Regions from separate parts of the Streptomyces sp. NPDC093568 genome, predicted to be linked through region 4. Evidence: riboswitches for the same ligand, from Rfam matches in the RefSeq annotation. Region 4 holds a riboswitch; each other region holds the start of a gene.
The links. A riboswitch is a leader RNA that binds a small molecule or an ion and turns the genes downstream of it on or off. The one in region 4 is predicted to bind cyclic di-AMP.

Region 1: it holds a riboswitch for cyclic di-AMP, as region 4 does, so the genes downstream of both, ACIRD7_RS26115 (transglycosylase family protein) here and ACIRD7_RS05005 (LysM peptidoglycan-binding domain-containing M23 family metallopeptidase) in region 4, are expected to answer to the same signal.
Region 2: it holds a riboswitch for cyclic di-AMP, as region 4 does, so the genes downstream of both, ACIRD7_RS31245 (M23 family metallopeptidase) here and ACIRD7_RS05005 (LysM peptidoglycan-binding domain-containing M23 family metallopeptidase) in region 4, are expected to answer to the same signal.
Region 3: it holds a riboswitch for cyclic di-AMP, as region 4 does, so the genes downstream of both, ACIRD7_RS28420 (LysM peptidoglycan-binding domain-containing protein) here and ACIRD7_RS05005 (LysM peptidoglycan-binding domain-containing M23 family metallopeptidase) in region 4, are expected to answer to the same signal.

Annotation. Positions count from the first base shown of each region.
Region 1 covers NZ_JBIWJD010000006.1:503,399-510,627, forward strand. Annotated here, with positions in the region: gene ACIRD7_RS26105 (cytochrome P450) at 1-166, shown strand, start outside; gene ACIRD7_RS26110 (transglycosylase family protein) at 333-1,352, shown strand; cyclic di-AMP (ydaO/yuaA leader) riboswitch at 1,562-1,759, shown strand; gene ACIRD7_RS26115 (transglycosylase family protein) at 1,764-2,441, shown strand; gene eno (phosphopyruvate hydratase) at 2,725-4,011, shown strand; gene ACIRD7_RS26125 (septum formation initiator family protein) at 4,123-4,599, shown strand; gene ACIRD7_RS26130 (DUF501 domain-containing protein) at 4,625-5,143, shown strand; gene ACIRD7_RS26135 (exopolyphosphatase) at 5,232-6,203, shown strand; gene ACIRD7_RS26140 (LysR family transcriptional regulator) at 6,209-7,072, opposite strand; gene ACIRD7_RS26145 (SDR family oxidoreductase) at 7,166-7,229, shown strand, end outside.
Region 2 covers NZ_JBIWJD010000008.1:457,822-465,050, reverse strand. Annotated here, with positions in the region: gene lhgO (L-2-hydroxyglutarate oxidase) at 1-921, shown strand, start outside; gene ACIRD7_RS31260 (hypothetical protein) at 935-1,102, shown strand; gene trmB (tRNA (guanosine(46)-N7)-methyltransferase TrmB) at 1,189-2,043, shown strand; gene ACIRD7_RS31250 (PrsW family intramembrane metalloprotease) at 2,193-3,512, shown strand; gene ACIRD7_RS31245 (M23 family metallopeptidase) at 3,621-4,646, opposite strand; cyclic di-AMP (ydaO/yuaA leader) riboswitch at 4,658-4,815, opposite strand; gene ACIRD7_RS31240 (PP2C family protein-serine/threonine phosphatase) at 5,063-6,148, opposite strand; tRNA gene ACIRD7_RS31235 (tRNA-Met) at 6,250-6,323, opposite strand; gene ACIRD7_RS31230 (dihydrofolate reductase family protein) at 6,436-7,229, opposite strand, start outside.
Region 3 covers NZ_JBIWJD010000007.1:392,337-399,565, forward strand. Annotated here, with positions in the region: gene ACIRD7_RS28410 (polyprenyl synthetase family protein) at 1-838, opposite strand, end outside; gene ACIRD7_RS28415 (hypothetical protein) at 1,219-1,395, opposite strand; cyclic di-AMP (ydaO/yuaA leader) riboswitch at 2,027-2,212, shown strand; gene ACIRD7_RS28420 (LysM peptidoglycan-binding domain-containing protein) at 2,218-2,958, shown strand; gene ACIRD7_RS28425 (HAD family hydrolase) at 3,058-3,888, opposite strand; gene fahA (fumarylacetoacetase) at 4,203-5,423, shown strand; gene ACIRD7_RS28435 (M56 family metallopeptidase) at 5,664-6,602, shown strand; gene recQ (DNA helicase RecQ) at 6,661-7,229, opposite strand, start outside.
Region 4 covers NZ_JBIWJD010000001.1:1,163,321-1,170,549, forward strand. Annotated here, with positions in the region: gene ACIRD7_RS04980 (aspartate aminotransferase family protein) at 1-199, shown strand, start outside; gene ACIRD7_RS04985 (helix-turn-helix domain-containing protein) at 306-950, shown strand; gene ACIRD7_RS04990 (DUF6126 family protein) at 947-1,069, shown strand; gene ACIRD7_RS04995 (tyrosine-protein phosphatase) at 1,089-1,886, opposite strand; gene ACIRD7_RS05000 (alpha-galactosidase) at 2,067-4,136, shown strand; cyclic di-AMP (ydaO/yuaA leader) riboswitch at 4,444-4,602, shown strand; gene ACIRD7_RS05005 (LysM peptidoglycan-binding domain-containing M23 family metallopeptidase) at 4,607-5,584, shown strand; gene ACIRD7_RS05010 (SGNH/GDSL hydrolase family protein) at 5,863-6,648, shown strand; gene ACIRD7_RS05015 (TetR family transcriptional regulator C-terminal domain-containing protein) at 6,759-7,229, opposite strand, start outside.

The DNA of each region.
Region 1 (7,229 bases), on a different contig from region 4:
CGGCGCCCCGCTCGCCCGGCTGGAGGGCCAGACCGCACTCGCCACTCTCCTCACGCGCCTTCCGGACCTCCGACTCGCGGTGGATCCGGGGGAGTTGAGATGGCGCGGCGGTCTGATCATGCGCGGACTGCGCACGCTTCCGGTGGAGTTCACCCCAGTTGGGTGACTCTGTCCGCCGTCGTGAACGTGACACGCGCTCATGTCTGTGATCTTCACGTGATCTACGCGGCATTAACTTGTGACAAGTGATCGTCTGCCTATACGTTCACGGATCAACAAGGCGCCCAGGTTTTACGCGCCCTGGTCACTGTTGTCTCGTGAAAGGCCCCCGCATGCTCTCCGGGAACGGTCGTCACCGTCGCCCCCGTCAGGCTCCGGCTCTCCTCGTCGCGGCCGGCGTGACCGGGTCCGCCATCGCCATCCCGCTCCTCGGCGCCACGGGCGCGAGCGCGGCCGAGGGCAACGTGTGGGACAAGGTGGCCGACTGTGAGAGCGGCGGCTCCTGGAGCGCGGACACCGGCAACGGGCGTTACGGCGGGCTCCAGTTGACCCAGAACGACTGGGAGAAGTACGGCGGCCTCGACTACGCGACCAGTCCCGACCTGGCCAGCCGCTCCCAGCAGATCGCCGTGGCGCAGGACGTCCTGGCGGACCGGGGGACCAGCCCCTGGGGAACCTGCGCGGTGCTCAACGGGCTCACGCCGAAGTCCGGCTCGGTCGATCTCGACACCGGAGTGGCGGAGGACTCACCCTCCGAGGTGTCTGGTTCATCCGGCTTGCTCGATTCGCCCGGATCATCCGACTCCTCCAACTCGTCGGGTTCATCCGACTCGTCCGACGGCTCGACCCCCTCCGGCGACCCGTCGGACTCGTCGAGCGGCACCCCCGGCACCTCGTCCGGATCGCCCGATAATTCCCCCTCTTCCTCCTCCTCGCCCTCTTCGTCCGAAGGCTCCGAGAAGTCCGATGAGTCACCCGCCGCGAAGGATTCACAGTCGCCGGACAGCTCTCCCATAGAGACGCCCAAGGGTGACAATCAGGACAACTCGGAGCAGGACGCGGGCTCCTGGAGCCTCGTGGACACCGGGTCGATCGACGACGCGACGACGACCGGCTCCGGACGTCATCGCGGCCCCAGCGCCGACGAGAGCGACGCCGTCGACGGTGCCACCAAGTCCACCGGTCGGCACGCCTCGTACAGCGTCCGTGCCGGTGACACCCTCGCCTCCATCGCCGACTCCCTTGACCTCGAAGGCGGGTGGCGCGCGCTGTACAAGGCGAACGAAACGGCCATCGGTCCTGACGCGAACCACATCTTCGCCGGTCAGACCCTGGACGTCCCCGTCGAATAACGGTCGAACGGGGCGAAAAACAGCGCCAGTTCGCGTCATGTTTCGCCATATAATGTCCGTTTTAACAGTAGTGAGAGATAGATCTCAGAAGCCCTGATCGTCTTTGAAATTCCGCGAATCGCGTGTCTACGGTCATGACCGCTCGCCATCAGTGCGAGCCCCGACAGCCGTCACGCCGAATCCTGCCGGCGGCCGTACGGGAACAGTCGTCGCGTAAAGCGCCGTAGGCAGGAGCGGGGGACCCAAGGTTTGCGCCGGGTCCGGCGGTTGAGCCCTTCGGGGCCGTACCGCCGGAGCCGGCTCGGGGTGAAGTCGCGCAACGGAAGCCGGAAGGCGGACGTGCGCGGCCGGGCACTCAACCGGCCCGAACCCGACAGCTCACCTCGCAGGCGTCGGTGAGGGGATCCATCCATGCTGTTTTCCAGCAAGGGCAAGCACCGTCGTCCGTCCAAGGCCGCTCGCGCCATCGCCGTCGTCGGCGTCACCGGTGCCGCCGCCGTCGCCGCCCCGCTGATGGCCGCCGGCAGCGCCTCGGCCGCCACCGCCTCCGAGTGGGACGCCGTCGCCCAGTGCGAGTCCGGCGGCAACTGGTCGATCAACACCGGCAACGGCTACTACGGCGGTCTGCAGTTCTCCGCCTCCACCTGGGCCGCGTACGGCGGCACCGCGTACGCCTCCACCGCCGACCAGGCCAGCAAGGCCCAGCAGATCGAGATAGCCGAGAAGGTCCTCGCGAGCCAGGGCAAGGGTGCCTGGCCGAACTGCGGCACCGGCCTGTCGAGCGCCGCGTACTCCGGCTCCTCCTCGCAGAGCACCGAGTCCACCACCCGCTCCTCCGAGCAGCAGTCGGCCTCCCGCTCCGCCGACCGCCCGGCCGCGAAGAAGAGCGCCAAGACCGTCACCACCCCGACCGGCAAGAAGGTCAAGAAGGGCGACGGCGAGTACAAGGTCGCCAAGGGTGACACCCTCAGCTCGATCGCCGAGGAGAAGAACGTCAAGGGCGGCTGGGAGAAGCTCTTCCAGCTGAACAAGGACATCGTCGAGGACGCGAACCTGATCTACCCCGGTCAGCAGCTGCACCTGAAGTAACAGACGGGCGACAGCTGAACCACGGCGCCTTCATCCACGTGGACCTCATAGTGAAGGCGTCGTGAGGGTCACCCCCGTCCCCACGCTCCCCGCCTCGGTGCGTCTTCCCCCGTACGCACCGGGGCGGGGTTTTTTGTACCGCGTCTTTGTTCCTTTCGGAAACAATTTACTCTCGGTTCTGTCCACGGGGCGGTCGACCGCTGGTCTGGTGCCTGGAGCCGGTTAGGCTCGTCTCGCAGCACCCACCGCGGTCTGCGTACCCGCGTCACATCCGAAGAAGGAGATGCTCGTGCCGTCCATCGACGTCGTCGTAGCCCGGGAAATCCTGGACTCCCGAGGCAACCCCACGGTCGAGGTCGAGGTCGGCCTCGACGACGGCAGCACGGGTCGTGCCGCCGTCCCGTCCGGCGCCTCCACGGGCGCCTTCGAGGCCATCGAGCTCCGCGACGGTGACCCGAACCGCTACCAGGGCAAGGGCGTCGAGAAGGCCGTCCTCGCCGTCATCGAGCAGATCGGCCCCGAGCTGGTCGGCTACGACGCCACCGAGCAGCGCCTGATCGACCAGGCCATGTTCGACCTGGACGCCACCGACAACAAGGGCTCCCTCGGCGCCAACGCCATCCTCGGCGTCTCGCTCGCCGTCGCCCACGCCGCCTCCGAGGCGTCCGACCTGCCGCTGTTCCGCTACCTCGGTGGCCCGAACGCGCACCTGCTGCCCGTCCCGATGATGAACATCCTCAACGGCGGATCCCACGCGGACTCCAACGTCGACATCCAGGAGTTCATGATCGCCCCGATCGGCGCGGAGTCCTTCTCCGAGGCGCTGCGCTGGGGCACCGAGGTCTACCACACCCTCAAGAAGGTGCTGAAGGCCCGCGGCCTGTCCACCGGCCTCGGCGACGAGGGCGGCTTCGCCCCGAACCTCGGCTCCAACCGTGAGGCCCTCGACCTCATCCTCGAGGCCATCAAGGAAGCCGGTTACGCCCCCGGCGAGCAGATCGCCCTCGCGCTCGACGTCGCCGCCTCCGAGTTCTACAAGGACGGCAAGTACCTCTTCGAGGGCAAGGAGCGCTCCGCCGCCGAGATGACGGAGTACTACGAGGAGCTCGTCGCGGCCTACCCGCTCGTCTCCATCGAGGACCCGCTGTTCGAGGACGACTGGGCCGGCTGGAAGGTCATCACCGACAAGCTCGGCGACAAGGTCCAGCTCGTCGGCGACGACCTGTTCGTCACCAACCCCGAGCGCCTCGCCCGCGGCATCGAGGAGGGCACCGCCAACGCCCTCCTGGTCAAGGTGAACCAGATCGGCTCGCTCACCGAGACCCTGGACGCCGTCGAGCTCGCCCAGCGCAGCGGCTTCAAGTGCATGATGTCGCACCGCTCCGGCGAGACCGAGGACGTCACCATCGCCGACCTGGCCGTCGCCACCAACTGCGGCCAGATCAAGACCGGCGCCCCGGCCCGCTCCGAGCGCGTCGCCAAGTACAACCAGCTGCTGCGCATCGAGGAGATCCTCGACGACGCCGCGGTGTACGCCGGCCGCAGCGCCTTCCCGCGCTTCAAGGGCTGACCTCCGCTGACCCCACCTGGGTAAGGCTTAGCCAGTCGTACGTACGTCCCCGTACTCGGTCCCGTACCGTGTGCGGGGACGTACGCACGTGAAAGGGGAGGCGGAGAGCCGATGGCCGTCAAGGACCGGGACCGTTTCTCCACCGCGACCAGGATCCGGTTGCTCGGCGAGCAGACGGCGGCCCGCGTCTACCGCTCCCAGACCAAGCGGCAGGCCCGGCGCTCCAGGCTCACCGGACGCGCCGCGCTGCTCGCGCTGGTGGTCTGCTCCCTCGTCGTGGCGCTGGCCTACCCGATAAGGCAGTACGTCTCCCAGCGTGCCGAGATCGCCGACACGCAGCGGCAGCAGGAGGAGGCCGCCCGGCGCGTCGAGCAGCTGCGCGACCTCAAGGCGCGCTGGCAGGACGACGCGTACGCCGAGCAGCAGATCCGGCAGCGGCTGCACTATGTGATGCCCGGGGAGACCGGTTACGTCGTGATCGACCCGGACGCGGCCAAGAAGTCGCGGACCGACCGGAGCGCGGCGGACCTGCCCTGGTACGCGCACATCTGGGACGGGGTCGACAAGGCCGACGCCGCCACCCAGTGAGAACCGAACCGATAGAAAGACAGGCATGGAAACGCCCCCGCCGCCCACCCCGCGCACCGAGCCCACCGACGCGGACGTCGAGGCCTTCAAGCAGCAGCTCGGGCGCCCCCCGCGCGGGCTGCGCGCGATCGCGCACCGCTGCCCCTGCGGACAGCCGGACGTGGTCGAGACGGCCCCCCGGCTGCCCGACGGCACGCCGTTCCCGACGCTGTACTACCTGACGTGCCCGCGCGCCTCGTCGGCGATCGGCACGCTGGAGGCGAACGGGGTGATGAAGGAGATGTCGGCGCGGCTGGAGACGGATCCGGAGCTGGCGGCCGCGTATCGCTCCGCGCACGAGGACTACATTCGGCGGCGGGACGAGATCGAGGAGCTGACCGGGTTTCCGAGTGCGGGTGGGATGCCGGACCGGGTGAAGTGCCTGCACGTGCTCGTCGCGCACTCGCTGGCGGCCGGGCCGGGGGTCAATCCGCTGGGGGACGAGGCGATCGCGATGCTGCCGGAGTGGTGGGCGAAGGGGCCGTGCGTGGCCGCGGCCGAGTGATGTCGCCTCCCGCTGCCCCTACCCGCGTTGAAAATCCCCACAACTATCCCGTACGTCACAAATGTCCCGGACATCAGAAGGGCACCCCATGACCCGCGTCGCCGCCATCGACTGCGGTACGAACTCCATCCGGCTCCTCGTCGCCGACGTCGACCCGCACAGCGGTGAACTCGTCGACCTGGACCGCCGGATGACCATCGTGCGGCTCGGCCAGGGCGTCGACCGTACGGGGCGGCTCGCTCCGGAGGCGCTGGAGCGCACCTTCGCCGCCTGCCGTGACTACGCGGCGGTCATCAAGGAGCACGGCGCCGAGCGGCTGCGGTTCGTGGCCACGTCCGCCTCGCGGGACGCCGAGAACCGGGACGAGTTCGTACGCGGGGTGATGGACATCCTGGGTGTCGAGCCGGAGGTCGTCACCGGGGACCAGGAGGCCGAGTTCTCCTTCACGGGCGCGACCAAGGAGCTGACCGGGCGGGCGGACCTGCACCGGCCGTACCTGGTCGTGGACATCGGCGGCGGGTCCACCGAGTTCGTCGTCGGCGAGGAGCACGTGCGGGCGGCGCGCTCCGTGGACGTCGGCTGTGTGCGGATGACCGAGCGTCATCTCGTGCGCGACGGCGTCGTCTCCGACCCGCCCTCCGAGGAGCAGATCGCGGCGATGCGGGCCGACATCGAGGCGGCCCTCGACCTCGCCGAGGAGACGGTGCCGCTGCGCGAGGCCAGGACGCTGGTGGGGCTGGCCGGTTCGGTCACCACGGTGTCGGCGATCGCCCAGGACCTGCCCGAGTACGACTCGACGCGCATCCACCACTCGCGGATCAGCCACGACAGGGTCCGCGAGATCACCGACTGGCTGCTGCGCTCCACCCACGCCGAGCGCGCGGCCGTGCCCTCCATGCACCCGGGCCGGGTCGACGTCATCGCGGCCGGCGCGCTGGTGCTGCTGGCGATCATGGAGCGGATCGGCGCCGAGGAGGTCGTCGTCAGCGAGCACGACATCCTCGACGGGATCGCTTTCAGCTGCGCCTCGGAATCAGAATCGGAATCCGAAGGGGTCTGACGTCGTCACAGCCGCGTGGCCGTGCGGATCAGCCCGGCGAGGGCGAGCGAGCGGCTGTGCGCGGGCCACGCGATGTGGGTGACGACGGGGGGCGCGTCGGTCAGGGGTACCGCGGCGTGCTCGGCCCATAGCCAGGCGCGGGCGGACTCCGGGAAGACGGCCATGGTGCGCCCGAGGGCGATCAGCTGGGCCAGCTGCGTCTGGTCGTGGATCTCGGGGCCCGGTCCGGGTGCGTAGGTGCCGTGGCGGGGCCAGCGGGCGTGCGGCAGACCGGGGACGTCCTTGACGTCGGCCAGGGACAGCGTCTGCCGTGCGGCGAGGGGGTGCCCGGCGGGCAGGACGGCGATCTGGCCCTCGGTCATCAGTTCCTCGCTGTCGAATCCGGCGAGGGAGTTGTACGGCGCGTGCATGAGCGCCACGTCGGCGCGGCCGTCACGCAGCATCTCCTCCTGCTCGCACATGCCGCTCGGCAGCACCTCGATCTCGGCGGCGTCGGGCTCGGCCGCGTAGGCGGCGAGGAGCTTCTGCAACAGCTCGTGGGACGCGGCGGCCTTCACCGCCAGCACCAGACGGTCCCGGGGGCCGCCCGGACCGTCGGCGCCACCGGCGCGCCGGGTGCGGCGAGCGGCGGCGGTGGCCGCGTCGACGGCCACGCGCCCCTCGTGCAGCAGCACCTCTCCGGCGCCGGTCAGGGACACGCCGCGGCGGTCGCGCTCCAACAGGCGGACACCGAGGCGTCGTTCGAGCTGCTGGATCGCCCGGGACAGCGGCGGCTGGGCCATGCCGAGGCGCTCGGCGGCGCGGCCGAAGTGCAGCTCCTCCGCGACGGCCATGAAGTACCTCAGCTCACGGGTCTCCAAGGTGTCCATGGGCGCAGCCTACTTCGGTGATACCCACCGGGTATGACAGAGCACCGTATCGGTGTTGGATGCGGCGCTCGTCCGCGAGCGAGCATCGACGGCATGAGCGAAACGAAGGTCGCGCTGGTGACTGGCGCGAACAAGGGAATCGGGTACGAGATCGCGG
Region 2 (7,229 bases), on a different contig from region 4:
ATCGTCGCGACCGAGCGCGAGGAGCTGCCCCGCCTGCACGCCCTGGTCCAGCGCGGCCGGGAGAACGGCATTCCGGTCCGCGAGCTGCGCACCGCGCAGATCGCGGAGTACGAGCCGGAGGTGCGCGGACTGGCCGCGATACACGTCGGGACGACGGGCGTGTGCGACTTCGTGGGCGTGGCCCGGCAGCTGGCCGAGGCGTCGGGGGCGGAGATCCGGTACGGCGCGCGGGTCGAGCGCGTGGACCGCCGGGCGGAGCTCGGGGTCGCCGTCCGGACGACGCGCGGGGACGTCGTACGGGGTCGGGTGCTGGTCAACTGCGCCGGGCTGTACTGCGACGAGGTGGCCCGGATGACCGGGGACGAGCCGCAGGTGCGGATCGTGCCGTTCCGCGGGGAGTACTACTCGCTGGCTCGGCCCGAGCTGGTGCGAGGGCTGGTGTATCCGGTGCCTGACCCGGCGTTCCCGTTCCTCGGCGTGCACCTCACGCGCGGGATCGACGGAGGCGTGCACATCGGGCCGAACGCGGTCCCGGCGCTGGCCCGGGAGGGCTACGGATGGGGCGTCGTACGGCCGCGGGAGGTCGGCACGACGGTGACGTGGCCCGGGACCTGGCGCATGGCACGGCGGCACTGGCGGTACGGCACGGGGGAGCTGCTGCGGTCGGTGTCCAAGGGGGCGTTCACGGTGGCGGTGCGCAGGCTGCTGCCCGCGGTGACGTCCGACGACCTGGTGCCCGCGGCGGCGGGAGTGCGGGCGCAGGCGGTGCTGCGGGACGGGGCGCTGGTGGACGACTTCCTGATCCGGGAAGGCCCGCGGGCGGTCCACGTGCTCAACGCCCCGAGCCCCGCGGCCACGGCGTCACTGCCGATCGGGCGGGAGGTCGCCCGTCGGGCGCTGGCGGTGCTGGAGTCCGCCTGAGCAGTCGTGAGCAGTGGTGCGTGGTGTCGGCGAGCCCGGCCGGCGGCCCCCTGGGCCGGCTGCGGGGCTGCGGGCGCAGGGGGTGCTGCGGGACGGGTCGCTGGTGGACGACTTCCTGATGTCACTGCCGATCGGGCGGGAGGTCGCCCGTCGGGCGCTGGCGGTGCTGGAGTCCGCCTGAGCGGTTGTGAGCGGCGATGCGTGGTGTCGGCGAGCCCGGCCGGAGGCCTCTGGGCCGGCTGCGGGAGCACGTAAAATCGACGCACTGTGTCTGACTCCCTCAACGCCCCCGAAGCCCCCCGCCCCGGCACCACCCCAGGTCAGCCCGTGGCCGAGGGTGAGCACCCCCGTCATGTCCCCGGTGTCTCCGTCCGGCACACCCGGGCCAAGGGGGAGCCGCGGTTCCCGGACGGCCCCAAGGCCGATCCGGCCGGGTCGCACTTCGAGCGGCGGATCAGGAGTTTCCAGCCGCGGCGGAGCAGGGTGACCGCGGGACAGGCGGACGCCTTGCAGCGGCTGTGGCCCAAGTGGGGGCTCGACATCGACGGGCAGCAGGTCGTCGATCTCGGTGAGCTGTTCGGCAACGACAACCCGGTCTTCCTGGAGATCGGCTTCGGCATGGGCGAGGCGACCGCGCAGATGGCCGCCGCCGACCCCGAAACCAACATCCTCGCCATCGACGTCCACACCCCGGGGCAGGGAAACCTGCTGGCCCTCGCCGACCGCAACGGACTGGGCAACATCCGGGTGGGCAACGGCGACGCGATCATCCTGCTGCGCGAGATGCTCACGCCGGACTCGCTCGACGGGCTGCGGGTCTACTTCCCCGACCCCTGGCCCAAGAAGCGCCACCACAAGCGGCGGCTCATCCAGCCCGAGTTCCTCTCCCTCGCCGCGACCCGGCTCAAGCCCGGCGCCCTGGTGCACTGCGCCACCGACTGGGAGCCGTACGCCGAACAGATGCTCGAAGTGCTGAGCGCGCATCCCGACTTCGAGAACACCCGGCCCGACGGCGGTTTCGCGCCCCGTCCGGAGTTCCGGCCGCTGACCCGTTTCGAGGGCCAGGGACTGGACAAGGGTCATGTGGTGAACGACCTGCTCTTCCGCCGCGTACAGCGGTAGGAGCAGCGGGAACACCAGCACCGAACGACATCGACGCGCACAGCACCGACCAGATCATCGACAGCAGCACCGACAGCAACCCCCCACCGGCGCCCGAGCCCCACTCGCGCTGCTGCGGGCGGCGCCCCTGCCTCGTTAGGGTCAATGCCGTGGCCACCTGTCCCCCGTACCCGACGCACCCCACCGGTCCCACCGGCGGCGCACTGCGGCACGCGCACTGGTGGCAGAAACGCTGGGTGCGTTACGGCGCGCTCAGCACCCTGCTCGCGCTCTCCGGGCTGGTCATCCTCGCCCTGGTGCGCGAACAGACCGGCACCGAAGGGTTCCTCGTCGGGCTCGGACTGGCGGTGCTGCCCGTGCCGCTCCTCGTCGCCGCCTTCCGCTGGCTGGACCGGGTCGAGCCGGGCCCGTGGCGCAATCTGCTGTTCTCCTTCGCCTGGGGCGCGTGCGCGGCGGCGCTCATAGCCATCGTCGCCAACAGTTTCGCGACCAGATGGATAGCGACCGCGACGGCCGACCCGTCGCACGCGGACACCCTCGGCGCGACCGTCATAGCGCCCGTCGTGGAGGAGCTGGCGAAGGCGGCGGCCGTACTGCTCGTCTTCCTCTTCCGCCGCCGGGACTTCACCGGGATCGTCGACGGCGTGGTGATAGCCGGCGTCACCGCCACCGGTTTCGCCTTCACCGAGAACATCCTCTACCTCGGCACCGCCTTCGGTACCGACCAGCTCACCGGCGACCGCGGCATCGCCTCCGTCACGGCGGCGACCTTCTTCGTCCGCGTCATCATGTCGCCCTTCGCACACCCCCTCTTCACGGTCCTGACCGGCATCGGCTTCGGCATCGCCGCGCTGTCGGGCGAGCGCCAGCACGTGCGCCGCGTCCTGCTCCCGCTGCTCGGGCTGCTGCTCGCCATGGGCATGCACGCCCTGTGGAACGGCTCCTCGACCTTCGGCGAGTACGGCTTCTTCGCCGTGTACGCGACACTCATGGTGCCCGCGTTCGGGCTGCTGACCTGGCTGGTGATCTGGACCCGGCAGCGCGAGCTGAGAACCGTGCGCGAGGAACTGCCCGCCTACGTGGCCGCCGGGTGGCTGTCCCCGGGCGAGCCGTACGTGCTGGGTTCGATGCGGGACCGGCGGGTGGCCCGGCAGTACGCGCGCCGGCACGGGGGCCGGGCGGCGGCACGGTCGGTGGCGCAGTACGAGGCCTACGCCACGTCGCTGGCGTTCCTGCGGCACCGGGGGCGCCGCGGGCGGGCCGGCGCGGACTACGTCGTACGGGAGCAGGAGTTGCTGCACGCGCTGTGGGCCCGGCGGGAGTTCGCCCGGCCGGCGCTGCAGCACGCGCTGTCGGCTCAGGCCTGGCCGGCGTACGGGTACGGGGCGCCCGCCCACTGGCAGCCGTACGGTCAGGGTTACGGGCCGGCGGCGCCCTACCCGGCGTACAACCCCTACCGCTCGCCCTGAACGCCGAAAACCGGCAGTCCTGGCGTCGGGGGGACGCCGCCGGGACCGCCGGTGGATCGGAGTCGGGTGATGCTCAGGAGCCCTGGGGCCGTGAGCCCGTGGGGTTCCTCAGACGGTGAGGCCCTTGCTCTGCAGCCACGCCATCGGGTCGATGCCGCTCGCGGCGCCGTCGGGGTGCACCTCGAGGTGCAGGTGGGCGCCGGTGACGTTGCCGGTGGCGCCGACGCGGCCGATGACGTCGCCCGTGTTGACCTTCTGGCCCACGCTGACGCTGATCGAGGACTGGTGAGCGAACCAGAGCTCGGTGCCGTCGTCGAGGGTGAGGACCGTCTTGTAGCCGTACGACCCGTCCCAGCCGGCGAAGGTGATGGTGCCGGAGTGGATCGCCTTGATCAGCGTCCCGGTGGGAGCGGCGAAGTCGAGGCCGGTGTGGTAGCCGGAGGACCAGTAGGCGCCGGCCTGACCGAAGGTCGAGGTGATGGTGTACGAGGAGGTCGGCAGCGTGAACTGCTTGGCCAGCTCGGCGAGGCGCTCGGCCTCGGCCTTCTTGCGGGCCTCCTCCTCGGCGGCGGCCTTCGCGGCGGCGGCCTTCTCCTTGGCCTCCTGCTCCGCCTTGGCGACCGCGGCGGCGGCCTCCTTCTCGGCGGCGGCGACGGCGGCCTCGGCGGCCTTGGTGTCGATCTGGTCCTGCTGGAGCTCGGCCTGCGCGATGATCCGGCTGCGCAGCGCCTCACCGGCGTCCGAGGCGCCCTGCGCGGTCTGCTCGGTGGTCTCGCCCATCGTGCTGAGCGCGGTGGCCGTGTCCTCGGCGGGCTCGGCGGAGTCGTCGGAGATCAGCGGCAGGTCGGGCATGGTGATGGCGACCGGCGGCTTGCCGCTGTTCGCGCTGGCCATACCGCCCGCGCCGACGGCGGCTATGACGCCTACGCCGAGAACCGTGGAGCTGCGGGCGAGTCCCCCGCCGCGCTGCTTGGAGACACGGTGCCTGCCACGAACGGGACGGATGGACTCCGCGGTGGGATTCCACTCCTCGAACGGGCCCTCGTCGGTGCGGTAGCTGTCGTAGCCGAAGGTTTCCGTACTGCGCCGACTCGGCACGAACGGGGCTTGCGGAGCAGGCCGGTTTGACGCCACGTGGGCGTACTCCTTTCCTTCCTTCTCGCCTACCGGGTTAGCTGACGGGTTCGGAGCAGGAAGGTCTCCTACGCGCGTATACCAACCGTGCTTCCACGGCGGAATCCGTGCGATTCACCCCAGGGTGGTGGTTCCCCGGCTCCCTTGCGGGACTCGGCGCATGAGCACGGAGCCGCCTCTTGTGACGGCTGGGACGACCGCGCTGCGTTATCGAACGTTAATAGACCCGGGGTGTGGATTCCAAGCTGTTCCGCTTGATCATTAACGATTTTCGCCTGGACTTACGGGTCATCAGCTGCCTAAATCGGGCGAGTTGGCCAAGGCTCAGGAGTCCCACAGGTATTGACGGTATGTCAGTTGTTATGCGGAGGGCGCTCATCCGATCACCCTTGGTGAGAAGGATCAAGAAACGGGGGTCACGGCCGCCGAACGGCCATGAGCGCCATGTCGTCCGCCATCCCGCCGCCGGAGTGCCGGCGCACCTCCGCCGCGAGCACGCCGAGCAACGCGGCCGGCTCGCGCAGGGCGTTGGCCCGCCCGGCGAGCCCCGCTTCGGGGTCGTAGAACCGCCCGCTGTCGTCCCGCGCCTCGGACAGTCCGTCCGTGTACAGCAGCAGTGTGGCCCCGCTCGGGAAGTCGGCCTCGTCGGCCCGGTCGGGCCAGGCGCCGAGCTCGCGCATGCCGAGCGGCAGCGCCGGTTCGGTGGCGGGCAGGGAGCGCACGGAGCCGTCGGCGTACAGCAGCAGCGGGGAGGGATGCCCACGGTTCACCAGCCGCACGACGCCGTCGCTGTGCGGCAGTTCGGCGAGTACGACGGTGGTGAACCCCTCGCGGACCGAGGCCCCGTCGCGCCGCCTGCGCTCCCGCTCCAGTGCCCTCTCCAGTCGCTGCGCGACCGCCTCCAGGGTGGTCTCCTGCTCGGCGGCCTCCCGGAAGGCCCCGAGGACCACGGCGACGGCCCCGACCGCCCCCATCCCCTTGCCTCGCACGTCGCCCACGATCAGCCGGACGCCGTGCGGGCTGTCCTGCACGGCGTACAGGTCGCCGCCGATGGAGGCGCCGGTCTGCGCGGCCTCGTAGCGCGCCGCGATCCGGAACCCGCCGATGCGTTCGCCGGGTTCCGGCAGCACGGCGCGCTGGGCGGCCTCGGCGATCTCGCGAGCGGAGGCGAGGCGCTGGTCGCTGCGGCGGACGAGGACGTTGATGAGGACGGCGAGGACGGAGACCACCAGGACCGTGGCCAGCTCGGTGAGGATCTCCGCCCGGGTCAGGCCGCCGCTCAGGACCCGCAGCACGAGCAGTACGGCGAGGGCGACGGCACCGGTGAGCACCGTGCCGCGCAGCGAGTAGAGGGGAGCGGCTACCAGCGGAGCCGCCGTGAAGAAGGGCGCGCCGGTGAAGCCGGTGGGGGTGACGTGGTCGAACGCGGCACCTGCCGCGATCAGCAGGGCGGGGAGCAACCGGACGAACCGGCGCGCGTATGAGATCCGCCGCTGCTCCACCTGATCAGGGTTGCCGATCAGGGGGCGGGCAGCGAGTGCTGGGGGCCGACCGGGGAAACACTCAGGGCCGGAACTGAGAAGTTCCGGCCCTGAGCCTTCAGTAGCGGGGACAGGATTTGAACCTGCGACCTCTGGGTTATGAGCCCAGCGAGCTACCGAGCTGCTCCACCCCGCGTCGGTGAATCCATAGTACGCCATCCGCAGGACCCGAAGCACACGCGTTTCCGGCGGGCGGCTCTGACCAGGGTTTTTCGGTCGGTTGTGCGGGCCGCGTCACACCCGGCGGGTCAGGACGACAGGTGGGCGTTGGGCGCCTTGGCCCGCTGTTCGTACTCCGGCAGGACCAGGACCTCCACCCCGTGCGCCGCCAGCATCCCGCTGCCGTCGGCCCCCGTCACGAACGTGTCCGGCTCCCGCCAGGCCGTCACCACGCGGCGCACCCCGGCCTCCAGGATCAGCCGTGCGCAGGGCACGGGACGCGACGAGCGCCGGGTGCAGGGCTCCAGGCTGGAGTACACGGTGGCGGACGCCAGCCTCGGGTCCCCCGGCGCGATCTTCGCCAGCGCCGCCTCCTCCGCGTGCACCACCGGATCGTCGCCCTCCCGGGAGTACCCGCGCGCCAGCTCGGTCCCGTCGGCGGCCACGACCACGGCCCCGACGCTGAACGCCGTCGCGGACGGCGGGCACTGCGCCGCCAGCTCGCAGGCCAGCGCCAGCCAGTGCCGGTCCGCGGCGGCGGGGAGGGCGCCGGCCCCGGGTGCCGTCGGCTCGTAGCGCATCAGCACGACGTCCTCGATCCGCCGTGTCTCCAGCAGCCGCAGCCGCCCGCCCTGGTAGGCGCCCGGCCCGAACAGCCGCGGCGCCCCCGAGTCCCCGACGAACAGCGGCGCGAGCACCAGCTGCAGCTCGTCCGCCAGCCCCTGCTGGAGCAACTGGGTGTGGACCGTGCCGCCGCCCTCGACCATCAGCCGCTCGACACCGCGCACCTCCCGCAGGTGTGCCAGCAGCCCCCGCCAGTCCAGTTCCTCGCCCAGCGCGACGACGTCCGCGGCGACCGGCTCCCGCCGCAGCCGCTCCGCGC
Region 3 (7,229 bases), on a different contig from region 4:
GCGCGTCGTCACTCAGATCGGAGTCCAGCAGCTCGCACAGCGCGATGTCCTCGGCCAGCCCCAGCCGCTCGGCCCGCTCCCGCAACCGCAGCACCGGCAGCGTGGGAATGCCCTCACGCAGATCCGTCCCCGGCGTCTTCCCGGACTCCCGCGAGTCGCTCGCGATGTCCAGGACGTCGTCGGCCAGCTGGAAGGCGACCCCGAGCCGCTCTCCGTACTGGGTCAACACGTCTACGACCGTCTCGTCGGCGCCCGACATCATCGCCCCGAACCGGCACGACACCGCCACGAGCGACCCGGTCTTCCCGCTGAGCACATCCAGGTAGTGCTCGATCGGATCCCGGCCGTCCTGCGGCCCCGCCGTCTCCAGGATCTGTCCGGTGACCAGCCGCTCGAACGCCTCGGCCTGCACCCGAACGGCCTCGGGCCCGAGGTCGGCCAGGGTGTGCGAGGCGCGCGCGAAGAGGAAGTCGCCGGTCAGTACGGCGACCGAGTTCCCCCAGCGGGTGTTCGCGCTGTCGACCCCGCGCCGTACCGCCGCCTCGTCCATCACGTCGTCGTGGTAGAGCGTCGCCAGATGGGTGAGCTCGACCACGACGGCCGACGGGACGACCCCCGGCGCGTACGGATCCCCGAACTGGGCGGCGAGCATCACGAGCAGCGGCCGGAACCGCTTCCCACCGGCCCGCACCAGGTGCTGGGCGGCCTCGGTGATGAAGGGGACCTCACTCTTGGTGGCTTCGAGCAATCCCTCCTCGACAGCCGCCAATCCGGCCTGGACATCGGCTTCCAGAGCCTGGTCCCGCACGCTCAGCCCGAACGGCCCGACGACGGTCACGAGGGGTCTCCTGTCTGCTGGTGTCTACTGGCGGTTACACGGTTTGTCGATAGGTCGCTGCCATCACTCAAGTCAGCGTATCCGGTCAGGTTTCGATCACCGATGCCGCCCACCCGTCCACCACGGGCGGTATCGGATCACGGCCGGTATTTTTTTGATCACGTGATAAGGCCGGATATCCATCGACTTATAGGGAAGTAGCGGCCTGTATCCCGAACCGACGCCGCCATCGGATCCGAGAACATGCAGGCCATCCGCGTCCCGGCCCTCGCGGACGCGGCCGCCCGCAGGGGCCTGGGCATGCCGACAAGGCCCACAGACCCCGCCTCCCACGGCCGGGGCCGCGCGCCGGAGGGCGGGGCCCTGATCGTTCGCGGCCACTACGCCATGGCGGTGCCTGCCGCCACCACGACCCCAGGGAGCCCCGGGTCGATCAGCGCGGGCACGGGGCCACCGAAACCGATGGCCGGCACGACCGCGGTGGACGCCGGGCCCGCCGGGCTCGCCGCGAAGCCCGCGAAGGCCGCGAAGGCCGCGGCGCGCCGGCCGCGGCGCACGATGCGTCCGGTCCGCCGACCGGCCGGGGATCCCGCTCATGCACATCCGTATGTCCTCCCCCTGCGAGACGACACATCACGACCCGCGCGCGCCGCTCGATCGTCATGACAACGACGTGCACCGCATGGGAGGTTCCGTCCTCACGGGGGTCGCCGACCCGGCGGCCGGGCAGCCCGGCGCGGAAGTGGGCGAGCAGACCCGCGTGTTGAGGCCGGGAGCTCACCGGCCCCTTCCGGGCCGCACACGGCAATGAGTTGCAAAAAGGGGCATTTCACGACCCCGGCGGCGCGCTCCACCCGGAGGGCGAAGAGGCCCTTTTCCGTCGGACGCGGGAAAAACGGACTCCACGGACAGCCGGTTAAAGGCGAGTTGGAGCCATTGCCCGATTTGCCACTTCTGTGATCACCAGTGAATTGGGTCACTCACCCCCGCCCGCACCCTGGGCCGGGCACACCCCTCCCCGCCTTGCCCCGAACGCAAGTTGAGGCTTGGCAACCGCAAAGGATCAAGCGCCCCATACGCCTCAGACCATGGTCAACCGCACGACAGGTGATTACGGCACTTGTTCCGGGCATGTGCTCTCGCATACGTTCCCGCTCGTCGGGCGGACGCCTAATCCTGCCGCCGCCCGAGTCATCCCCGACGTAACTCACACACGCGCGGCAGGAGCGGGGGACCCAGGTAAGTCGCCGGACCGGACGCCTTGATGGCGCCCGCGCACCGGCTTGGGGTTAAGTCGCACCGTCGCGAGACGGCGCGGCCGGGCATCTCCCGCCCGAACCCGACAGCTCACCTCGCAGGCGCCGGAGAGGAACAGCGCCATGCCCCGAGGCAAGCACCGCCGCCCCCGCACCAACCCGCTCACCCACCGTGCCGTCCTCGCCGGCACCGGCACCGTCGCCCTCGCCCTCCCGCTCCTGAGCGCGACCACCGCAGGTGCCGCGGAGCCCGCCAAGACCTCCACCACGGCCAAGGCCGGCTCGATCACGTACACCACCAAGAAGGGCGACACGCTCTACGGCATCGCGGACCGCTACGACGCCCAGGGCGGCTGGAAGCAGCTCTTCAAGGACAACCGCGAGGTCATCGGCGACAACCCCCGCCTGATCCACCCGGGCGTCGACCTGAAGGTCCGGGCGACCAAGAAGGCGTCAGCGCCGGGCAAGACGGCCGACAAGGCGTCCGCACCCGCCAAGAAGTCCTCCGTCGCCCAGGCCACCCAGACCTCGGTGAAGTCGTACCCGAACAACCTGGACGGCTGGATCCGCAACGCGCTGGACATCATGGCGCAAAACGGAATCCCTGGCTCATACGACGGCATTCACCGCAACATCATGCGCGAGTCGTCCGGCAACCCGCTGGCCATCAACAACTGGGACTCCAACGCCGTGGCGGGCACCCCGTCCAAGGGCCTCCTCCAGGTCATCGACCCCACGTTCGCGGCGTACCACGTGCCGGGCACGGTGTACGACCCCTACGACCCGGTCGCGAACATCGTGGCCGCGTGCAACTACGCGGCCGCGCGCTACGGCTCGATCGACAACGTGAACGGGCCCTACTAGGGAATCGCCCCCGGGACTCCCGGGCCCCCGGGGAAGTAAGCGACTCATCGGCGCATATCGTCCTCTACTGGACGATCACCCTCTACTGGAGATCACCCTCTACTGGACGATATGCGCCAAGCTCCCCGCGAACAGCCTCTCCAGGACGACCGCGATGCCGTCGTCCTCGTTCGACAGGGTGATCTCGTCGGCGACCGCCTTGAGTTCGGGATGCGCGTTGGCCATCGCGACGCCCCGCGCGGCCCAGTCGAACATCGGGATGTCGTTGGGCATGTCACCGAAGGCGATCGTCTCGCGCGGACCGAGCCCGAGATGCTCGGCGGCGAGCGCGAGACCGGTCGCCTTGGTGATGCCGCATGGCTGGAGTTCGACGGTGCCGGGCCCCGACATGGTGACCGTCGCGAGCGAACCGACCACCGCACGCGCCGTCGCCGCCAACTCGTCGTCCGACAGGCTGGGATGGCGTAGCAGCACCTTGCTGATCGGCTCGCACCACAGGTCTCCGCGGCGCCTGACGCGTACGGCGGGCAGGGTCGGGTGCGGCATCAGATACCCGGGCTCGATGAGCGTGAGCCCGTCGACGCCGTCCTGGTCGACGGCGGCGTACACCTGCCCCACCTCGGCCTCGATCTTGCCGAGCGCTGTCTCCGCGAGCTCCCGGTCGAGCGTGACGGACCACAGCAGACGGTCCGCGCCCGCGTCGTACAACTGCGCGCCCTGTCCGCACACCGCGAGCCCCGTACTGCCCAAGTCGTCGAGCAGCGGACGCACTCTGGGCGCCGGCCGTCCCGTCACGACGAGGTGCTGGGCACCGGCCGCCGCCACCCGCGCGAGCGCGTCGACGGTCCGGTCGGAAAGCGTGTCGTCACCGCGGAGCAGCGTCCCGTCCAGGTCAGTGGCGATGAGTGAATATGCGATGGGTGGGGCCATGATCAGAGAATACGGACAGGAGGCCCCATCGACTCGACCTGAACCGGACGGCTGCTGTGTTCACATGCGTTGACACCTGTTCCGGTTCCGCTTCTGCTTCCGCGCCCACAACTGTCCTTTCCCCGTCGCGATTTCACTCCCACGTGGTGCCGGAGCGCGCCTGAGCCGCGCCTGAACCTCCGCCCGCCGTGACGACCTGCTGTTTCTCCGGCACCGGCGACGCGAGGCCGGCACTGCCCAAGACGGGCGCCCCACCCGTAACGTGTGGCCCGACCACATGGCATACGGAGCGGATGAGAGTGAGGCAGCACCCCATGCCCCCCTTCGATCTCCCCGAGGGCGACCCCTTCGGCACACACAACCTTCCGTACGGCGTCTTCTCCCTTCCCGGCTCTGACCCCGCGCGACGGGTCGGCGTCCGGCTCGGCGACCACGTCCTCGACGCGGGCAAGGCGGCCCACGCCCTCGGCTCGCCGTACGCCCCGCTGCTCGCCCAGGACTCCCTGAACGCGCTGCTCGCGGCCGGCCGCACCACCTGGTCCGACGTGCGCCGCGCGGTGACGGCGTGGGTGACGGTGCCCGCGCACCAGGAGACCGTCCGCGACCTGTTCCACCCGCTGTCCTCGGTGACCCTGCACCTCCCCTTCGAGGTCGCGGACTACGTCGACTTCTACGCCTCCGAGAACCACGCCCGGAACGTCGGCCAGATGTTCCGCCCCGACGCCGCGGACTCGCTGACCCCCAACTGGAAGCACCTGCCCATCGGCTACCACGGCCGCTCGGGCACGGTGGTGGTCTCCGGCACGGACGTCGTACGGCCCTCGGGCCAGCGCAAGGCGCCCACCGATCCGGCGCCGCTCTTCGGCCCGTCGGTCCGCCTCGACATCGAGGCCGAGGTCGGCTTCGTGGTCGGGACACCGTCGCGGATGGGCGAACAGGTGGCGCTGGGCGACTTCCGGGAGCACGTCTTCGGCCTGTGCCTCCTCAACGACTGGTCGGCACGCGACATCCAGGCCTGGGAGTACGTCCCCCTCGGCCCCTTCCTCGGCAAGTCCTTCGCCACGTCGGTGTCGGCGTGGATCACCCCGCTGGACGCCCTGGAGGAGGCACGGGTGGCACCACCGGAGCGCACGCACCCCCTGCTGCCCTACCTGGACGACTCCGGCTCCGACACGGAACCCGGCGGCTACGACCTGCGTATCTCGGTGGCCGTCAACGGCCACGTGATTTCCGAACCCCCCTTCTCCACCATGTACTGGACGGCCGCCCAGCAGCTCGCCCACATGACCGTGAACGGCGCCTCGCTGCGCACCGGCGACCTGTACGGCTCCGGCACGGTCAGCGGACCGACCGAGCGCGAGCGCGGCTCACTGCTGGAGCTGACGTGGAACGGCCGGGACCCGCTCGAACTCCCCGACGGCAAGCGGACGTTCCTGGAGGACGGCGATGTCGTGACGCTGACCGCCTGGGCGCCCGGTCCCGGTGGGGTCCGGGTGGGGCTGGGTGACGTCACGGGGCGGATCGTGGCGGGGTGACGACAGTGGGGTCCGGGCCAACTCGGGGCTCCTACCGGGTGGTTCGCGGTCGCGGGCGCGGCCTCGGGCGGGTGTGATGCCGGCCCGGAGCGCGCATTCGGCGCGTCTTTCCCCCTGACTCCTTCAAAGGTCACCGTCATACTGGCTGGCGGTGGAAAGCGCGCCACGACCGGCGTTCGCGGACCGCCGCCCCGCTGTGCCATCCCCGCACCGTCCCGTCCAGGATCCGGAGACCTTGGCATGACCGTCTGCATGCTCCTGCTGAGCATCGTCGCCCTGACGGCCGCCGTACCCGTCCCCCGAGCGCTGACCCGGGCCACCTGGGCCGAGCGGGAACCGGTGGTCGCGCTCTGGGTGTGGCAGTGCCTGGTCGCCACCGTCCTGCTGTGCTGCCTGACGGCCCTGTCCCTGGGCACCGCCGCCGTCTTCGGCACGGTCCGCGCCCAGCTCTTCGCTCCGGCACCGCCGTCGGTGACGGAAGCGTACGACCTCTCGGCCACCCCGGCCTGGGCGAGCGCGCTCACCCTGCTGCTGGCCTGCGGCGCGGCCTGGACGACCGCGATGCTGGCCCGTGAACTCGTCGAGGCGCGCCGGCGACGCGGCCAGGCCAGGGCCCATCTGCGCGAACGCGCCCCCGACCTGCCGGCGGGGCTGGGCTCGGCGCGCGGCCCGCTGCTGGTGCTGGAGGACGAGTACCCGGACGCCTGGTGGATGCCGGGCAGCCCGGCCCAGCTGATCGTCACGACGGGTGCCCTGCACCGCCTGACCGACCACCAGCTCGACGCCGTCCTCACCCACGAGCGTGGCCATGCCCGTGCCCGCCACGACTGGTTGCTGCACCTGTCGACCGCGCTCGCCACCGGATTCCCCCGCATCCCGTTGTTCGCCCATTTCTGCGACCAGACCCACCGCCTGGTCGAACTCGCCGCCGACGACACGGCGTCCCGCCGCTGCGGCCATCTGACGACCGCCCTGGCCCTGATCGAGCTCAACCAGCACCGGGGCGTGCTGTCCTGCGCCTCCACCCACCGCCTCCTGGGCGAACGCGTCGACCGCCTCCTCCAGCCGCCCCCGCGCCTGGGACGCCGCCGCCGCGCCCTCACGACGACGCTGGCCGCACTGGTGCCGTTGCTGCCGCTGCTGATCGCGTTCGCGCCCGGTCTGACGGCGCTGTCCTGAACCGGCGCCGAGCCGAGGGATGCCCCTCCGGACGCCCGCCCCTCCTGGTCCTGGTCCCCTAAGCCCAGTCCTCCGGCTCGGGCTCCGTCTCGGGCCAGTCGTCCATCCCGTGATCGGGCCCGGGATCCGCTGCGGACGCCGCCGCCCCGGCACCGGACTCCGCCCCGCGCACCGAGGCCAGCACCTCAAGGACGCCGTCCCCGTAGGTGGCCAGCTTCTTCTCTCCGACCCCGCCGACGGTGCCGAGCTCACGCACCGACGTGGGCCACACGGTCACGATCTCCCGCAACGTCGCGTCGTGGAAGATCACATACGCCGGTACGCCCTGCTCGCGCGCCTGCTCGGCACGCCAGGCCCGCAGCGCCTCGAAGGCCGGCACCAGCGCCTCCGGCAGCTCGGCCACCGCGGCCTTCGCCTTGCGCTCCCCGCGCCCGGAACCCGACGCCGAACGCGAGGTCGCCGGCTTCTTCGGCTCCTTGCGCAGCGGCACCTCCCGCTCCCGCCGCAGCACCGACCCGCTGGCCTCCGTGAGCACGAGGGTCCCGTAATCACCCTCGACCGCGAGCAGTCCCTGCGCCAGCAACTGCCGGACGACGCCCCGCCATTCGCCCTCCTCGAGCTCCTCGC
Region 4 (7,229 bases):
ACGGCACCGGATCCTCACGCAGGTCTCCGGTGACCACCTGGAGGTGATCAAGCTCATCCCGCCGCTGATCATCGGTGAGCGGGAGGTGGACCGGTTCGTCGACGCTTTCACGGACGTGATGGACGACGCGCACAGCGGGGGTGGGCTGATGTGGGACTTCGGGAAGACGTTGATCAAGCAGGCGGTCGCCAACCGGTGAGGTCCCGCGGGGCTCGCCCACCGGGGGGCCGACAGCCGACGCCAGAATTTTTGCCTATGAGGCAATAAATTTGCCGCAGGGGCAAACCTGCGGCTGAATGGGGAGCATGAGCTCTCCCGAGACCGAGCCGGAGCCCGGGGTCGCGGCCGAAGCGGCGGGGCTGGTCGATGCCCTGCCCGCCGTCGCGCCCCAGCTCCGCGCGCTGCGTCGCCGTGCCTCCCTCACGCTGGAGGCCGCGGCCCGTTCCGCCGGGCTGTCGCCCGCCCATCTCTCCCGGCTGGAGACCGGGCAGCGCCAGCCCTCGCTGCCGATGCTGCTCGCGCTCGCACGTATCTACGGTACGACCGTTTCCGAACTGCTCGGTGAGACGGTCGCCGACCGGGACGCCGTGGTGCGCGCCACCGACATGGAGCCCACCGCGGCCGGCGGCTGGACCTACTGGCAGGCGGGCTCCCACGGGCGCGGGATGCAGGCGCTGCGCGTCCAGGTGCCGTACGGCTCACAGGGCGACATCGTGCGGGTGCACCCCGGCGAGGAGTGGCTCTACGTCCTGAAGGGGCGGCTGCGGCTGCGCCTGGGGGACACCACGCACCGGCTCGCGCCCGGCGACAGTGCGCACTTCGACTCGCTCACCCCGCACCGGATCGCCGCCCTGGACGAGGGCGGGGTCGAGCTCCTGTTCGTCCACACCCTGCTGCAGAGCCCCACGGCCACGCTGTGCCTGGGCCCCACCCCTGGAGAGACGCCATGAGCAACATCGAGGACAAGTTCCCGCGCGCCCTGTGGGTGCGGCTCATCATCTACATCGCGGTGGGGCACGTGTTCGCCGCCTTCGTCTACTTCCTGTTCGAGGCGGGCGGCGGGAAGTAGGCGCCGGGGCGGCCGGGCGTCAGTCGAGCAGGCGCTCCCGCAGGAGCTCCCTGGTCTCCGGAGTGATCCGCAGGCCCTGGTCCAGGTACTTGTCGACGCCGCCCCAGGTCTCCTCGATCGTCTCGAAGGCCGCCGTCAGATACTCGGCCCGCGCGTCGAACAGCGGGCTGAGCAGCTCCATGACCTCGGGTGAGTAGACCGAGTCACCGCTGCCGTTGCGCTTCACCTTGTACCGGCGGTGCTTGGCGTTGGACTCCAGGTAGTCGGCGACGATCGCCTCGCGCTCGACGCCGAGGGAGAGCAGCGTCACGGCGATGGACAGGCCCGCGCGGTCCTTGCCGGCCGCGCAGTGCATCAGGGCCGGGACGCTCTCCTCGGCCAGCGCGTGCAGCACCTGGGAGTGTTCGGCGGTGCGCTCCTTGATGATCGAGCGGTAGGAGACGATCATCCGGTTCGCCCCCTTGCCGTCCGCCAGGATCTCCCGCAGCTGGTCGAGATCGCCGTCCCGGACCATCTTCCAGAACTCCGCGCCGTCCGCCGGGTCGGACAGCGGCAGGTTCACGTTGCGCACGCCCGGCAGCGCGACGTCCGGGCCCTCGAGCTGCTGGTCGGCCGAGTTACGGAAGTCGAAGATCGTGTGCAGCCCCAGGGAGGCGAGGAAGGCGGCGTCCTCCGCGGTCGCGTGCGCGAGATGGCCGCTGCGGAACAGCACTCCGTGCCGCACCCGTCGTCCGTCCACCGTCGGGAGTCCGCCCACATCACGAAAATTGCGAACACCGGCCAGCTCGGGCTCGGTCGACGGGATCTGCTGCGTCACGGGGGCTCCTCCCGGTCGGCCCCGGCGGCGCGGCTCGGCGATGTGGCCGACGGGGTGCGCTCTCGACCATACGACACGCATTCCTGGGCCAATGAGTTGTCCACAGGCGTTGCTTCAGGGCCGCTCGGACCATGATGATGTTGGTACTTGATCGCACCTGTTCGTCTCTGTGGGGGCTTGATGCTGGAGATCTCCGACAACGGCCGTACTTGGGTCCTCTCCGGGCCGACCAGCAGTTACGCCGTCCATCTGACGGAAGGCGACGAGCTGCTGCACCTGCACTGGGGGCCGCGGATCGCGCTCGCCGACGCCGAGGCCCTGGCCGTACGTCCGCTGCCGGAGTACTGGCCCTTCGAGTCCCCGCTCGACGGGCGCGAGGAGTACCCCGTCGAGGGAGGCCCTCGCTTTGTACGGCCCGCCCTGTCCGTGCGCACCGACGAGCGGCGCGGCACCGAGTGGGGCTTCGTACGCCACGAGGCCGACGGCGACGAGCTGCGGCTGCGCTTCCGTGACGGCGGGCTGCACGTCACCCTGCACTACCGCATGCGCGCCGACGTGGTGGAGCGCTGGGTGACCCTGGACAACGAGGGGCCCGTCCTGGAGGTGCTGCGCGCCGACTCGGCCACCTGGACGCTGCCCGACCGGGAGGACTGGCGGCTGTCCCAGCTGCACGGCCGCTGGGGCGCCGAGTCCCGGCTCGCGCAGGCCCCACTCACCTACGGTGAGAAGGTCATCGGCAGCCGGCGGGGCCACACCGGGCACCAGCACCTGCCCTGGGTCGCGCTCGACACGGACGCCACCGAGGAGCGCGGCGAGGTCTACGGCTGCGCCCTCGGCTGGTCCGGCTCCTGGCGCATCGCGGTCGCCCAACTCCCGGACGCGCGCGTGCAGATCACTGGCGGGGCCGGACACGACGACTCGGGCCTGCTCAGCCTCGCGGCGGGGGAGTCCTTCACGACCCCCGTCTTCGCCGGACTGTGGAGCGACGGCGGCTTCGGCGGGGCGAGCCGTGCCTGGCACGCGTACCAGCGCGCGTACGTGATCCCGGACGCCGAGCGGGACCGGCCGGTGCTGTTCAATTCCTGGGAGGCGACCGAGTTCGACATCTCCGAGGAGCAGCAGAGCGTGCTCGCCCGGCGGGCAGCGGCCATCGGGGTCGAGCTGTTCGTGGTGGACGACGGCTGGTTCGGCACCCGCACCAGTGACCGTGCCGGGCTCGGCGACTGGACGCCCAACCCCGACCGCTTCCCGTCGGGTCTCAAGCCGCTCGCCGAGTACGTGCACGCGCTCGGCATGCAGTTCGGCATCTGGGTCGAGCCGGAAATGGTCAATCCGGACAGCGAGTTGTATCGCGCCCATCCGGAGTGGGTTCAGTATCAAACAGGACGAAAGCGGACGGAATTCCGCAATCAGCTCGTCCTGAACCTCGCCCGCGACGACGTCCAGGACTACCTCTGGAAGCAGCTCGACGGGCTCCTGTCCAGCGCCCCGATCGACTATGTGAAGTGGGACTTCAACCGCTGCTTCTCCGATGCCGGCTGGCCGGGCGAGGCGTATCCGCAGCGCCTGTGGACCGACCACGTGCGCGCCCTGTACGGCCTGCTGGACCGGCTGCGCGCCGCTCACCCGGGCGTCGCCTTCGAGTCCTGCTCGGGCGGTGGCGGACGGATCGACCTCGGCGTGCTGAGCCGTACGGACCAGGTGTGGACCTCGGACAACACCGACCCCCTCGACCGGCTCGCCATCCAGCACGGCTTCAGCCAGATCCACCCCGCGCGTGCCATGGCGGCCTGGGTCACCGACAGCCCGAACGCCATGCTCAACCACCGGGCCAGCTCGCTGCGCTTCAGGTTCGTCAGTGCCATGGCGGGTGTGCTCGGGGTCGGCGGGAACCTGGAGCGCTGGACCGAGGAGGAGCTCGCCGAGGCCGGGAAGTGGGTCGCACTCTACAAGGAGATCCGCCCCCTGGTGCAGCGTGGAGACCTCTACCGGCTGCGGCCCCCGCGCGGTGGGCTCAGCGCGGTGCAGTACGTGCTCGGGGACGAGACGGTCGTCCTGGCCTGGCTCCAGGCCCAGAGCTACGGCGAGCCCGTACCGGCCCTGCGGCTGCGCGCCCTGGACCCGACAGCGTCGTACGAATGCCTTGAAACGGGCGAAATTCACCGAGGGGTCGTACTGGTGCATCACGGACTGCGAACCGGCCTGCGGGGCGACCTCGATGCGGCAGTTATTCGCCTCCGTCGCATCTAGGAGTTCTGTCCGAATTGGTGCCTTCATTCCAACTCGCTCTGCAGTGAAGGGAGCTGGAGCAACGTCACGTGAGGAGCGTCATATCCGTGACGTTGCGTCGCCCGTCATGTTCACGTAATTCGCGCGATTTTCAAGGGGCTTTGCGTCGGAAGGCGTCCCGATAATTCACGCAGTGTGACCGGTAATTCCCACAAGGGATCAACGGGAACGCATTCGGACGGAACCCCTCACTTGTTCCCATGCGTCTTCCTCGCTTACGTTCGCCACCAATCCGGACGGACGCCGAATCCTGCCGCCGACCGGACTCCGCGCAAACTCACCCGTCCACGGCAGGAGCGGGGGACCCACAGGTACAACCGCCTGTTCCGGTCTCCGGAACAGGCTTGGGGTCAAGTCGCGTCCCGACGCGGCCGGGCATCTCCAGCCCGCACCCGACAGCTCACCTCGCAGGCGCCGGAGAGGAAATCGCCATGCCCGCGAAGGGTAAGCATCGCCGTCCGAAGTCCCTGCGCTTCACCCGCTCCATAGCCGTCGCCGGAACCGGTGGCGCCGCCCTCGCTCTTCCCCTCATGGGAGCGACCGGCGCCCACGCCGCTCCCGCTCAGTCCGTTTCGGAAAAGGCCGTTCAGTCCCTTCCGGTCGCCGGGCAGAAGTCCGTCGAAAAGAAGGACGCCCAGAAGAAGACGGGCGTGCGGACCTATTCGGTGAAGGTCGGCGACTACCTTTCGAAGATCGCCGACGAGCAGAACGTCAGCGGTGGCTGGAAGCGGCTCTACGCCGACAACCGTGAGGCCGTCGGCTCGGACCCGTCGCTCATCCACCCCGGTCTGAAGCTCTCGATCGGCGGCAAGAAGGCCGCGACGAGCGCCCCCAAGCCGTCGCCGTCCTCCTCCTCTTCGGCGTCCGAGTCGTCGAAGTCCTCCGCGAAGGACTCCTCGGCCTCGAAGTCCTCCGCCTCGAAGCCCTCCGCCGCGAAGAAGGCGACGAAGAAGGCGACGAAGAAGGCGGCCACGACCGCCGAGAACGCGAGCACCGCCACCGGCTTCTCCGCCCCCGTCTCCGGCGCCGCCGTCGGCACCGCGTACAAGGTGGCGGGCAGCATGTGGTCCAGCGGCTACCACACCGGTGTCGACTTCGCCGCCGCGACCGGCACCCCGCTGAAGGCGGTCGGCGCGGGCACCGTCGTCTCGGCCGGCTGGGGAGGCGCGTACGGCAACCAGGTCGTCATCCAGCTCGCCGACGGCTACTACGCGCAGTACGCCCACCTGTCCTCCCTCGGCGTCTCGGCCGGACAGACCGTGACCGCGGGCCAGCAGATCGGCCTCTCGGGTGCGACCGGCAACGTGACCGGACCTCACCTGCACTTCGAGATCCGCACCACCCCGGACTACGGCTCGGACGTGGACCCGGTCGCCTACCTCCGCTCCAAGGGCGTCGCCATCGGCTGACCCCAGCCCGCGCGAAAGCCACCTGCCTGACACGCAGCCGAAGGCCGGACCCCGATCCCCGGGTCCGGCCTTCGGTGTGTCTGCGGAGTGTGAGCGGTGCGTCTGCGGCCCGATCGGGCACCAACACCCCTGCTCAAAAGGCTATTCCGGGTTTGGTGAACACTTGGGGAGTGGCTTATCTCACCGCACGTCAACCCTTTCCTACGGTCGCGTAGGTCACATTCAAAGGTGAATCATGTCCCGACGTGGCAGACGATTCGAAGAGTGACAGCAGATCAGTGATCGGGTCGTACGTCGCGGTGGGGGACAGCTTCACCGAGGGCGTCGGCGACCCCGGGCCCGACGGGGCGTTCGTCGGCTGGGCGGACCGGTTCGCGGTCCTGCTCGCCGACCGGCGCCCCGAGGGCGACTTCGACTACACGAACCTCGCCGTGCGCGGCAAACTGCTCGACCAGATCGTCGAGGACCAGCTTCCGAAGGCCGTCGAACTGGCCCCGGACCTGGTCTCGTTCTGCGCGGGCGGCAACGACATCATCCGGCCCGGCACCGACCCCGACGAGGTGGCCGAGCGATTCGAGCGGGCCATCTCCCGGCTCACCTCCGCCGTCGGCACCGTCATGGTGACGACCGGCTTCGACACCCGTGGCGTGCCCGTGCTCAAGCACCTGCGCGGCAAGATCGCCACGTACAACGGCCATGTGCGGGCCATCGCCGACCGGTACGGCTGCCCGGTGCTCGACCTGTGGTCCCTGAAGACCGTTCAGGACCGCAGGGCCTGGGACGGCGACCGGCTCCATCTGTCTCCCGAGGGGCACACGCGCGTGGCGCTCCGCGCGGGCCAGGTCCTCGGCCTGGAGGTCCCCGCGGACCCGGACCAGCCCTGGCCGCCGCTCCCGCCCCGCGGCACCCTCGAGGTCCGCCGGGACGACGTCCAGTGGGCGCGCGAGTACCTGGTGCCGTGGATCGGCCGGCGGCTGCGCGGTGAGTCGTCGGGGGACCATGTGACGGCCAAGGGCGCCCTGTCCCCGGACGACATCAAGATGCGGATCCAGTCGGTGGCTTGAGAGCGCCGCGCGAGTCACGTGGTGCGTCCGGGCCATACCGACGTCTGGTCGGTGCGGCTCGGACGTACGCCATTCCGGGAGGGCGCCCCGGAACTTCTGACGCGACGGCGTCAGCGCGTCGACGCCGTCAACGCCTCCCGCTCCAGTCCCAGTTCCCGGGCCAGCGCCTCGTCCGCCCACTGCTGGGCACGCGCGCGTGAGACCGCGCCCGGGTACGACGTGAGCTGCACGGCGAGGCCGTCGAGCAGGGCCGTGAGCCGCAGGGCCGCGCCCGTGGGATCCGGGCACCGGAACTCGTCGGCGGCCACGCCCTCGGCGATGACCTCGGTGATGGCCGCCTTCCACTGCCGGTCGAGGTCCCGGGTGACCTCCCGCAGCGCGGGCTCGCGCAGCGCCGCCGCCCAGCCCTCGATCCACAGCCGCCAGCCCTTGGCCTGGCCGGTCGGGGCGTACCAGCGCACGGCCGCCCGCAGTCGTCGCAACGCGGTGGTACGGCGGCCGAGGAGCCGGCGCAGATGGGCCAGGTCGCCTTCTGCCGCGTGCGCGAACGCGGCCGCCACCAGCTTCTCCTTCGTGGCGAA